DNA from 3 places in the Alteromonas sp. ABH4_452 genome. Region 1 is predicted to be linked to each of the others. Evidence: predicted binding sites of a transcription regulator. Region 1 holds the regulator's gene; each other region holds the start of a gene.
The links. Region 1 encodes LexA, which represses DNA repair genes until DNA is damaged. Its sites were predicted from a motif close to TACTGTATNNNNATACAGTA; they were not measured.
Positions count from the first base shown of each region.

Region 2: recN (DNA repair protein RecN) is a predicted target of LexA. The motif match lies at 1,483-1,502, and genes of this name have one in related genera.
Region 3: dinB (DNA polymerase IV) is a predicted target of LexA. The motif match lies at 2,679-2,698, and genes of this name have one in related genera.

Region 1 covers NZ_CM149973.1:444,193-448,487, forward strand. The annotation lists gene ACYX4N_RS01925 (sensor domain-containing diguanylate cyclase) at 1-1,284, shown strand, start outside; gene lexA (transcriptional repressor LexA) at 1,458-2,084, shown strand; gene coxB (cytochrome c oxidase subunit II) at 2,667-3,830, shown strand; gene ctaD (cytochrome c oxidase subunit I) at 3,841-4,295, shown strand, end outside.
Region 2 covers NZ_CM149973.1:3,353,083-3,357,377, reverse strand. The annotation lists gene recN (DNA repair protein RecN) at 1-1,442, opposite strand, end outside; gene dps (DNA starvation/stationary phase protection protein Dps) at 1,858-2,367, opposite strand; gene nadK (NAD(+) kinase) at 2,628-3,503, opposite strand; gene ACYX4N_RS14330 (fatty acid cis/trans isomerase) at 3,594-4,295, opposite strand, start outside.
Region 3 covers NZ_CM149973.1:1,060,927-1,065,221, forward strand. The annotation lists gene ACYX4N_RS04585 (FG-GAP repeat domain-containing protein) at 1-2,453, shown strand, start outside; gene dinB (DNA polymerase IV) at 2,731-3,804, shown strand; gene ACYX4N_RS04595 (DUF1653 domain-containing protein) at 3,855-4,103, shown strand; gene ACYX4N_RS04600 (MBL fold metallo-hydrolase) at 4,167-4,295, shown strand, end outside.

The sequences.
Region 1 (4,295 bases):
TTTTTCAGGCAGTTAATTCACCCCGCGGACTATGTAAAAGTAGAAAAGCAATTAAACGAGCACATCATTGGTAAAAGCAAGGTTTTCAATACCACGTTTCGCATGAAACATACTAACGGCGCGTGGGTTTGGGTTGAAACCTACGGAAAAACCGTAGAATTTAACAATGCGGGTAAGGCTATTCGCGTTGCTGGTATTCATCGCGACATCACGCAGAGAATGGAAAGTGAGCTTCATGAGAAAAAGAAAACCCAGCTACTTCAATTTATAAATAAAACCCGTGCCTCTTATCTCCAGAACAACGATTTAACCATGGCCTGCCAAACGGTATTACCCGAGCTTATTGATATCTCGGATAGTCAGTTCGCTTTCATTGGGCAAATGAAAGGTGAAGGCGATGCATCGAAGCTGTTTATTCATGCTATTTCTGAAATAGTCTGGGACAGCAGCAGCTTTACGCAATACAACGAGTACAAAAAGCGAAACTTGTATTTCAGTAGTTTCGATAACCTTTTCGGTACCACAATTTTAACCGGTGAGGTAACGATTAGTAATGCCTCAGGAAGTCATCCAAACTCAAAAGGGGTGCCCCAAGGGCACCCCCGCATTAGTCGATTTTTAGGGCTACCGATTAAGATCAAAGATAGAGTGGTGGGCATGATTGGTTTAGCCAATAAATTCGAGCCCTACACCTTCGATGATGCTGAGTTTTTGCAACCTCTATTAGATGCATTAGCCGGTCTTTTCTATGCGGTTGAACTGGAAGAATCACGCGCGATAGCTGAAGAGAAGTTGCGTAAGCTGGCCATGACTGACTCGCTAACTGGGCTGTACAATCGACGAGCTTTTGTTGATAAATGCCATCAGCTCTCTGCACAAAGCAATAGAGTGAGCGTAGCGGTAATCGATATAGACCACTTTAAAAAGGTTAACGATACTTATGGACATGATGCAGGAGACCAAGCTCTAATTTCAGTAGCCCACCTCATCGAAGAATATTATGTGGAGCCCGATATTGTTTCACGTCTTGGTGGAGAAGAGTTTGCGATAGTAGCAATTTCAGACAACAAAAGAGACGAAGAAAGGCGATTTAACAAACTTCGAGAGGCTGTTGAAAAAACAGAAGTTAAATACAAGAAAGACACGATATTCGTGACAATAAGTATTGGTGCTGTCTTTGCTGAGGATAGCTTGAATCTTGACTTTAGTGTGTTACTTTCCAAAGCGGATAAACTGCTATATACGGCGAAAAAGAATGGCCGAAATCGAGTTATTCTAGAGTAATAAAAACTTTAGGCTGCGCGAGGTTTCACGTATTTGACAGCCTTAAGCCCCCTAGTTTTTATATACTAGGTGCTAGCCCCATGCAGCTTGCTCCATAGTTTCAAGACTTTGCGCTTGTTATTTGCTTTTAGGTGTATATACTTACAGGAACTGTATGAACAGACAGGTCTTTTATGCGCCCACTCACAGCTCGACAAACTGAAGTTTTAGAACTTATTAAAACAACCATGCAAGAAACGGGAATGCCGCCTACGCGCGCGGAAATAGCTCGTCAACTTGGTTTTCGTTCTGCCAACGCAGCAGAAGAACATTTGAAGGCATTGGCGCGTAAGGGCGTAATTGAAATTTTGCCTGGTACCTCGCGTGGTATTAAGTTAAATATCCCCCTCGAGGATACTGCACCAGAAGAAGAAGGCTTGCCTCTAATAGGGCGCGTGGCGGCTGGTGAGCCAATTTTGGCGCAAGAGCATGTAGAATCCCACTACAAGGTCGACCCTGCTTTGTTTCAGCCTCAGGCAGACTTTTTACTTCGTGTAAACGGCATGAGCATGAAGGACATCGGTATCTTGGATGGCGATCTTCTTGCTGTGCATCGCACGACCGATGTCCACAACGGTCAGGTAGTGGTCGCGCGGGTGGATGAAGACGTTACGGTGAAGCGTTTAGAGAAACGCGGTCGTGAAGTTTTACTTCATGCTGAAAACGAAGAGTTTTCGCCAATTAAGGTAGACCTTGCCAGCGAGCCTTTTGCTATTGAAGGTATTGCCGTAGGTGTTATTAGAAACGCCGACTGGATGTAAGGTTTTAGCATCTTCAATCAAAAGCGGCGTATTAGCCGCTTTTTTTATGCCTTTTAGTACCATATTTTAGTTAATTTTCTTAGGTTAGCGTTTGTTAGTATGTCTCAAAACTACGAAATCTGGCATCACCATTGTGCGAAAGATATGTGCTATTTGGCCCGAGAATGAATTGGCTAATACACATTTATTATTTGAAAGTTTGTTTGAAAAATAGGACGAGCGATGTGTTAATTGTTGATTTTATGACCAAATGAAGCTTCATCCTCATCAACACCCCGTTCAAAATGCGCGTTTGATTTTTTAAGCGCCGCGAGCACGCCCAATACCCTCTCCAACAAAATTGTAACGTAAGCCTGCCACAAGAAATGGTTAAAAATTAGCCTCTTCATTAAATTTTTAATAGAAAAGACTAGACGACACGACATTATTGCGCAATTCTTATACAGAGATTAACAAAATAATAACAATGACTCTAAATTTGTTTTACAAGTTGAGGTGATGGGTCAATCGTTCGCAAACCATTTGGTAGGGCAGCGCGCAGAATAATCAGCGTTTTTGGTCTTGCTATTACGGAGGTGCTGAGTGAAACAACTAACGACCGTTTTTGCAAAGTGGTGTTCAATAATACCATTTTTGCTTTTCTCCCCTTTGCTTCTTGCACAAGAAGTTAGTGAAGAAGCCTCTTCGCTTAATTTGAGACGCGGTGCTACCGACATCAGTGGGCAGGTCTATGATCTGCATATGTTGATGTTCTTCATTTGTGTAGGTATCGCGGTTGTAGTTTTTGGCGTGATGTTCGCCTCAATGTATCTGCATAGAAAGTCTCGTGGCGCCAAGCCCGCTAACTTTCATGAGAACGTGAAGGTTGAAATAGCGTGGACCGTTGTACCTTTTCTTATTCTCATCTTTATGGCTGTGCCTGCGGCAAACACGCTTATTGCGATGGAGGACACGTCTGAGCCTGACATGACTGTGCTAGTAACAGGCTCACAGTGGAAGTGGCACTACAAGTACATGGACAGCGACGTAGAATTTTACTCACTGCTTGCTACTCAGCGTGAGCAAATAGAGAACAAATTTCAAAAAACCGACAATTATCTGCTTGAAGTTGACCGTCCGTTAGTTATTCCAACTGGGAAAAAAGTGCGTTTTCTTATTACCTCTGACGACGTTATCCATTCGTGGTGGGTCCCGGATTTTGCTGTGAAAAAAGATGCAAATCCAGGCTTTATTAACGAGTCTTGGGCCAAGGTCAATGAGCCTGGTATTTATCGCGGACAGTGCGCAGAACTTTGCGGAAAAGACCATGGCTATATGCCTGTTGTGGTTATCGCTAAAGAGCCAGCTGAATTTGATAAATGGATGGGCGAGCAGGAAGAAATTGTTCGTAAAGCGAAAGAAGAAGAACAGCGCCTACTTTCTATGAATATGTCTATGGATGAATTGATGAAAGAAGGCGAGCGCGTTTACAACGCCACGTGTGCAGCGTGCCACATGCCAAATGGTGAGGGTTTACCCGGTGTATTCCCAGCACTTAAAGGCAGCAAGATGGCGTTAGAGGACCAGCAAGGTCACATCGACATTGTGCTTCATGGTAAGGCAGGTACGGCCATGCAGGCGTTTAGCAAAATGCTGAGCCTTAAAGAAATTGCTGCGGTAGTCACTTACGAGCGCAATGCGTGGGGTAATAACACTGGCGATATGGTTCAAGCCAAAGACGTCAATGCTGTGGCAAACGGAAACTAGGAGCAGACAAATGAGCAAAGCAACTGAAGTTATTTCGCCAGATACCTCTGCGACTCATGGTGGTCACGTACAGGGTGATCATACACATAATGACCATGAACACCACGATCATATTCCGAAAGGAATAACGCGCTGGTTGTTTACTACTAACCATAAAGACATAGGCACACTTTACTTGTGGTTTGCCTTCATTATGTTTTTGGTTGGCGGCGCAATGGCCATGGTTATTCGCGCTGAACTGTTTCAGCCCGGCCTACAAATTGTAGAACCAAATTTCTTCAATCAAATGACCACTGTGCACGGGCTTATCATGGTGTTTGGTGCCGTAATGCCAGCCTTTACAGGTCTCGCGAACTGGCTCATCCCCATGATGATTGGTGCCCCAGATATGGCATTGCCGCGCATGAATAACTGGAGCTTCTGGATTTTACCTGGCGCCTTTTTGATTCTGCTTAGCTCGCTCTT
Region 2 (4,295 bases), 1.6 Mb from region 1:
AAAAGGCCGCCAACGATAGATGCAGTTGGCCCGCTGATACCTGTATCTACCTCATCGAAAATCATGGTAGGCGTTGCGTGATTGTCACTTGCAATTACCTGAATAGCCAGCCCTATACGCGATAATTCACCACCTGACACCACTTTTTCTAATTTGTCTGCATCCTGACCCGGGTTGGTAGAGACTTTGAACTCGACAGTATCAAGACCTGAGCTAACAGGCTTCTTAAGCTCATCGTACTGAATTTGAATATCTACTTTTGCATGAGGCATATTCATTTGTCGAATTTGAGCCTCAATGTCTTTACTTAACTTACCAGCAGCACGTTGTCTGCTTTCAGACAACCCTTTGGTCGCAGTTAGGTATGTTGCTCGCGCTTCTTCTACTTCGCCTTCAAGTGTACCTAACAGTGTTTCTTGTTCAGATAGTGAATTGAATTCAGCGGCTAGCTCTTGATGGTGTTGATATAGCCCTTCTGGCATAACGCTATGTTTACGTGCCAGCTCCATTGCCTTAGCATAGCGCGCTTCAACTTGCTGTAGACGAAGCGGGTCAATTTCTAATTGATCGCAGTAGCTACGCAGCTCTCCCGCAGCTTCTTCTACTTGAATTGCCGCGTCGTTTAATAATGCTATCATAGGCGTTAGACTTGCATCATGGGCTTCTAATTCGCCTAAGCGCTCAATGCTGCTTTGAATCACTGATAAAGCATTGCCCTCATCATTTTCATATAAGTTGTACACGCTAGTCTGCGCTTGTTCTAAAAGACTTTGACCATTGCTTAAGCGCTTGTGCTCTACTTCCAACTCTTCGAACTCGCCCTCTTCAATAGCAAATTCATCGAGCTCTTGCACCTGATAGGTTAACAGCTGAATTCTATCTTCTCGCTGCTGTGCTTGCTCTTGAAGTGTCTTTAGTGTGCGTTGCTTATCACGCCAGATTGAATGAGTTTCGGCAACTTGCGCTAACAATTCATCATGCTTAGCGTAACCGTCAACTAGATCTCTTTGATGATCTTCTTTCAACAGTTGCAGGTGTGTGTTTTGACCGTGAATGGCTAACAAATATTGGCCTAAGCCTTTTAACTGCTGAAGCGAAGCGGGGGTACCATTGATAAACGCTTTTGAACGACCTTCTTTAGAAATAACTCTGCGAATAAAGCAGCTGTTTTCATCCTCGTCTGAGGTAAGTTCATGTTCATCGAGAAAAGCTTTAGCTAACGCGTTATTGCTCAAAGAAAAGTGTGCGATGATTTCAGCTTTCGTACTTCCTTTACGCACAGCGTTTGCGTCGGCACGTTCGCCTAAGCACAAGCTTAACGCATCAATAGCAATTGATTTACCTGCGCCGGTTTCACCGGTTATTGCAGTCAACCCGTTTTCCAGTTGAACCGATAATTGTTTTACAACAGCAAAATTAGAAATAGAAAGATGCGCTAACATAACCACACTCGAATAAGTTGAACATGATGATATATACAGTAACTGATAATATATACAGTATTTTGGCTGTGTAAAGTTAAGTCGTGAAAAAATTACGCTAAAAATAAAAAGGAAGCTAATAAAGGCAGAGAAATCAATGTTATAAGTTCTGATGGTTATGTGAGGTTATGAGTAACCTGCAGAAACGAAATTAATGAGAATGCGTTTTTTACAGAAATCTATATAGTACTAATCTAAGTGAAATTCGACAGCAAAAAGCCTATCTATGAAGAAAGCTAGCAAGCCAATACGTTGACTGCTGTAACGGTTTTTTAAAACTAAACAACAAAAAGGAGAGCCTAAGCTCTCCTTCAGAATTTTAACTTCAATTAAATTGTTAACAGTCAGATAACTATCTACGATTCAATAATAATGTTTATTGCTTCAATTCACCGCTTCCAGATTCAATATGTGCGCGTACGAACCACTGAAATTGTTCTAAGTCTGCCAGCTGACCGGTGATCATATCTTCCGATACTGGGTCAATTTCACCAAGAAGCTCTAGCACCTTTCTATGGTCGCCATTTACACCATCATATACAGCATCTAGTGCTTTAAGGTGGTCAAGTACTAGACCTTTTCCTAGTTCGTAATCGTTCCAGCTGCGACCTTCAACAATGGCTTTTGGTGTGCCCTTTGGTACGCCGCCTAAGGTTGCAATACGTTCGGCAATGGTGTCTGTCATTTCGCGTACTGCATCTACCTGAGGGTCTAGCATTTCATGTACGCCAATAAAATTTGGTCCTACCACATTCCAGTGAATGTGCTTTAAGGTTAACTGTAGATCTAATAGTGCAACCAATCGCTGATCCAATACCTTAATTGTTTTGGCAGCAGCATCGTTATCCATTCCTGGGGCTGTAAATTTGATATTGGTGTTACTCATGATATCTCCTATTGAATGTAAATAAATCAGCACGATGTCAAACATCAAAAGGGGCCGAAATCTCACTAGCCCTGTGCCAACAACTTACCTAGACATTTGCAACGGGTATGCCGAAATCTGAGAGTTTTATAAGTACGCGTTTTTAATAGAGAAATAGGGAAAGATTAAAAAATCTTTATTTTTCAAGCCTGTAGCAATTAAGAAAATGCTACAGGCTAATGTAATAAATGCACATTAGAAATGATGAGAAAGGAATGAGGCTAGTAAAGCTTACTGCCCCAACCTAGCTTTTTGCGAAGTACGTTAAAATAGCTGTAACCCTTGGGGTGAACAAGATGAAGCTTGTCTACGCTTTTGTTGATGCGGATTTCATCGCCAGGCAATACGGGTAGAACAATGTGGCTATCACAACTTACCTGCAAGGAATCACTGTTTACCTTTGACACTTTCATCGATACCTGACTGTCTGCATCAACAACTATGGGGCGACTGCTCAGTGTATGAGGAAACATGGGTACTAAAGTTAGCGCATCAAGCTTTGGCATAATAATAGGGCCGCCGGCAGAAAGAGAGTATGCAGTCGAGCCTGTAGGTGTGGCGACAATCAATCCATCGCTTCGCTGACTAAATACGAATTGCTCATCGATATAAATTTCAAATTCCATCATATGAGCAACTTTACCGTGATGCAGCACCACTTCGTTTACGGCAGAGTTGTTACTTTTAAGCTTTTCGTGCCGATAAACTTCGACTTCAAGTAAGAAGCGCTCTTCAACCACGCACTCTCCATTGAAGATAAGGTCAAGCTGTTGAACGATATCATCAGGGTGGATGTCTGTTAAAAAACCAAGATTACCGCGGTTTACGCCTACAACATGGATGTCAAAACGCGCCAGTACACGGGCGGCACCAAGCATGCTGCCGTCACCACCTACTACAACGGCAAGGTCAGCCTCTTTGCCAATAGTAACAAGGTTACAGCTTTTGACGTTTTCAGTTTCAAGCTCTTCAGCAATACTTTCCTCAACTAATAGTTTGCAGCCTTTGGCTAATAAATATTCGGCAAGAATATTTAAGCTGTCATGGGTTGCAGCGTGCTGAGGTTTTCCAATTAAAGCAACGGTTTGATAGGGCATGGAATGCTAATGTCCTTTCATTTCCAATGGTCGGACATTAGCACAGGTATTTTGCAAAAGAAAAGCGTAAAACGTTACAGAGTGCAAGGTTTAGCGATCTTCTAATCGATTATAGTCGAGCAGGCCGCCTTCAATAGGGTAGTGCTCGCTAGACCACTGAATCAATTTGTCGCTAAAGGCCCAAAAATTAGGGTTTGTTCGGCGCATAGCGACATTGTCGAGCAAAGCTTGGTAATCAGCTTCACTTTTAATTGTCTTCAGCATTTCTATCGACGCATTAACGCCAGAAGCGTTGATATACCAAAACGCATCGGGATAGCTACCCAAAATTCCATGCACCAGAGTAATTGAGTCTTTAGATGGCTCGCGATTTTCTTCTTCTTCGAACAGACTGTTCACATTGTAGTGGGCACTGTTCCTAAGGGCAGTAAACACATCTATGTTATCTGAATTTTGGTCATCTTTTACCACAATCATGGTTGTTTCAGGCATCAGCGTGGCTTGCTGGGCAGGGAGCGAGTTTAAACTCGCTAGCGCTTCGTACTGCTCGGTTGATAACAAGCGTTTATTATACGTTGAGGCTTGCGGCTGAACTCTAGCTAAGTGCTTCGATAGCAATTGGTAGAGTTCTTTTAGCGGGCGTTCCGTTTCAAATGTTATGCCTGAAGGCTGCTCGAAACTATTAAAATCACCCTCTAGATAGTCAGTGAGTTCGGGGCTAGCCTTTTGATACCATTTATCTAAGAGTTCCTGACGAGATGCCGGGGGAAGCAGGTTGAGGAAGTTCGACTC
Region 3 (4,295 bases), 620 kb from region 1:
GCTGGTATCTCAACGGTGTTTTAGTAGAAGACGTTACTGGAGATACCTTTCCAGCCTACCGCGCTGTATTTAACGATGTGGTAGAAGTGTCAATGGTCGTCTCTGATAGCGCTAACACTGTAGAGTCAGGTCGCACTTCAATCACTCTTGCGGATGCACCGGCACAAGTAGCGTTCGAAAACTTACCTGAATCGGTGTCTCCTGGCGAATATATCGAATTTAGTGCAATTGTGTCTGACCCTGATCTTGGCGACAATCAAGGGGTTCCGACCTTAGTGTCAGCGCCTTCAGGCGCTACCATTAACGAAGATGGATTGATTTCTTGGCAAGCGCCGAGTAATCAGTTGTTTAAAACCCAACTTTACGAATTTGGTTTTTCAACGGGTGAAGAAGGTGCCGAAGTAGTCAAAACTGATGTCTCAGTGACTAATAATGACGTTCAAGAGTTAGCTCGCTCGGGTATTGAAGTGCCTAAACTGAACAATTCAATGGTAGTGGGTGATTTCGACCACGACGGTGACAATGAAGTTCTCTCCACCGATTCTGCAAATCGCGTATTTTTACTGTCTTATCAAAACGGCATCTACAACCAAACTTGGATGTACCCCTATAAAATCGAGCAAGGTGGAACAGTAAAACAAGTCCTCAGTACCGATTTTGATAACGACGATTACCCCGATATTCTAGTGATATCTGAACACGGCGTATCCGTTGTTACCGACATTGACGAAACGGCAACAACGCTTTTAACTACCGACAACTACATACATAGTGCCGTTCTCGGTGACATAGATAATGATGGTGACGATGAATTGGCCTACCTATACTCACCACGTGATTACGGCGAAGCCAGTGATATTGTGGTGGTAGACCTTAGTTCGTCCGAAACACCTTTATTTACGTTTACCGCCGAAGATACCTATGAAATTGCTCTGGGTAATGTAGATTCCGACACTCAGTTAGAGCTGGTTACTAATTCTGGTTTGGTCTATGACCTTGATTCTGGTGAAAACCAATGGTTTCTGAACTCAGGATTTGGTAGTCATCACATTGCCGTTGCCGATATAAATGGCGACGGTATTGATGAAATTGTAGGAGCTGACAGTTGGTCTTACATCTATGTGTACTCAGCACAAGACAAGTCTCAAATTACGAGTGTTGAGAATTTTAATACTTGCGACATTAGCGCAGGAAAACTGACTGACGATAGTGATCCTGTATTGCTTGTAGGGGACTGCCAATGGGGCAATGTCCACGCCATGAAGCTGTCTAGTAACACGCTCACTTCAGTATTTAGCGTTGATATGGTTGATCATGGTTCGACCTCGCTGACCCTTGGCGATGCCGACAATGATGGCCTTAACGAACTGTTATGGGGCACCGGTACTACACATTCTGGTGAAAATTTACTCGTAACGGCAGATGTCACAGCCACTTCTGCAACAATAAAAACGTCGGCAACCACATATCAACTAGATAGCTTTAGTGCGGCTGGGTGGGCAGATTTGTACCCTGGTGACGAACGTGCTGTTTTCTTCGTGCCAAGCACGGGTAGTGGTTATGACGGCTCTAAGGTCTTACTAATGGAGAACACAGGGAATTACATTACTAGTGAAGAGATTTCTTCTAACTGGGATAACTCTAGTGTTGCTGTAACTACCGATTACAACAATGACGGTGCTGGTGATTTATTCCTACCTAGTGCAGAAACCTATGATGGCGCATTCGCTGCAATGCGATTAAATGATTTCTCTATTCAATATGAGATTACAGGCGATTATTCAAATGATGTTTCAGTTATCAAGGCATTCGACTTCAATAACGATGGTTTCGATGATGCAGTGTATGTTGATGGTCGCACATTAAAAGCGGTCGACGTGAATAATCAAGTTATGTTGGCCACTTACACCATGCCTCAATATTTCCGTGATTTTGATATTGCCGCGATCAATGGCAATGTGTACGTGGCGCTTTCTCAAGGCGACGACATAACGCAATTACTCAAACCAACAACATCAGGTTTCTCTATTCAAGCAAGCGCCGATATTTCTTGCGCGCGCCTTACCTTTATTAATGCTGATAGTGACGCTGCCGCTGAACTGGCCTGTTATAATCAGAACCAATCTCTAGTTATGTATGATGTAGCTGACACCAGTTTGACCAAGACATCGGAAGTTTCGATAAATAAGGTTATTGTAGACATGGTAGCCAATCCAGCAACCGCTACTGAACAGACACTTCTTGTGACAACGGCGCATGACAATGATTGGAGTTACTACGGTGCTTCTGAACTCAGCGAAATGACGGTTGAAGGCATCAGTATTTGGAAAAGCCCTGCGTTGATTGGTCCGGCCCGCAGCCACTCTCTACACGCGAGAAAGTCTGCTGAGGGAAGCCTAGAAGTGATGATGGCAACATCTCGGGTAATGTATTGGTTAGGCAGAGTGAATTAAGTAAAACTGCTGGGGCAATTTTGATACTTGTTTTGGCGTTTACATAATTGAGCGGCGACACATCAATGTTGGTGTGTCGCCGCTTTTTGTTTAGTACTTTTATTCTGGCAACGTTCTGTAAAAAAACACGCGTTTTAACTTAAGCCATTCATGCAAAAGAGTGAGGACCAATCAATCTCGTTAATTATCAAAACGAGGTAGTGTAATTAAACGCTATTGATAATATACTGTCTTTTTGTACAGTTTCGTGTGAGCACGTTAAGAACAAAGGCAGGTAATGCGAAAAATTATCCACGTTGACATGGATTGTTTTTACGCCGCAGTAGAAATGCGCGATAACCCAGCCTTGCGCGATATTCCCATTGCTATTGGCGGCAGTGCCGACCGTCGCGGTGTTATCTCTACCTGTAATTATCCCGCCCGCAAATTTGGTGTGCGCTCGGCTATGGCAACAGCGTATGCCCTAAAATTATGTCCCAATCTCACGCTAGTAAAAGGGCGAATGGAGGTGTATGCCGCTGAGTCGCAAAAAATACGTAAAATTTTTGCAGACTATACCGACCTTATTGAACCCCTATCATTAGATGAAGCTTATTTGGACGTTACTAACAGTGAGTTTTGTGGTGGTAGCGCTACGTTAATCGCTGAAGAAATACGCGCGCGTATTCAAAACGAATTAGGTCTTACCGCTTCAGCAGGGGTCGCACCCTGCAAATTCGTGGCAAAAGTAGCCAGCGATGAAAACAAGCCTAACGGTATTTGCGTGATCACGCCTGATAAACTTGATGAGTTTGTACGGGAGATGCCGCTAAAGAAAATTCCAGGCGTGGGCAAAGTTACCATGCAAAAGCTTCAGCGCATGGGGCTGAATACGTGTAACGACGTTCGCCAGTATCCTTTTGAGCGCATTCAAAAAGAGCTGGGCAAATTCGGTAGTGTGCTATGGGAACGGGCTCATGGCATCGATGAGCGCGAGTTGTCAGTATCTCGAGAGCGCAAGTCTATAGGCGTAGAGCGCACGCTAAGCGAAGATATACACACTATCGAGCAATGCATCGACTTCTTGCCCCATTTGTTTGAAAAGCTTCAGGAGCGAATGGAAAACCATAAGAAGCGGACGGGCAAGCCTGTGCGTATTCGCACACAAGGCGTAAAGCTTAAGTTTAACGACTTTCAGCTGACCACGGTTGAACATCGTTGCGCTACGCTTGATGAAGCTTATTTTCGTACATTAATGCAGGAAGCTTTTGAACGCGCAACAGGGCGTGGCATCCGTCTTGTAGGCGTGCATATAGGCCTCGCCGCCGACCAATCAACACAACAGCTGGTTTTGCCTTTTGAGCCAATTTAATTAACACTAGCGCCTTATTCTTTGACGCAACACTTACCTTGAAGGTCACAATGGATTCAATACAACTTAAAACCCCCGGCCGTTACAAGCATTATAAAGGCAATTTATACGATGTTTACGAAGTAGCCACCCACTCAGAAGACGAGAGTAAATTAGTGGTATATCGGCCGTGTTATGGCGAAAAGGCGTTATGGGTTCGCCCTCTGGATATGTTTTTGGAGTCAGTAGAAAAAGACGGCGAGACACTCCCTCGTTTTGCTTATGTGGGTGATATCCCTAATGACGAAAAAATGATCTAATTGTGAAATTAGGTCATAGTGTAAGAGGTCTTATTTAAACAGGCTTCTTACAAGGAAATAATAATGAAAACTGCCCCTCGTTTTAGCGCCCACATTGTAGCTGCGTTCTTAGCTGCTAGTCCTTTAATTTATTCATCGGTTCATCCAGCCAATGCACAAGACAGGTTCGCCGATGTTGAAGTAAAGGCAACC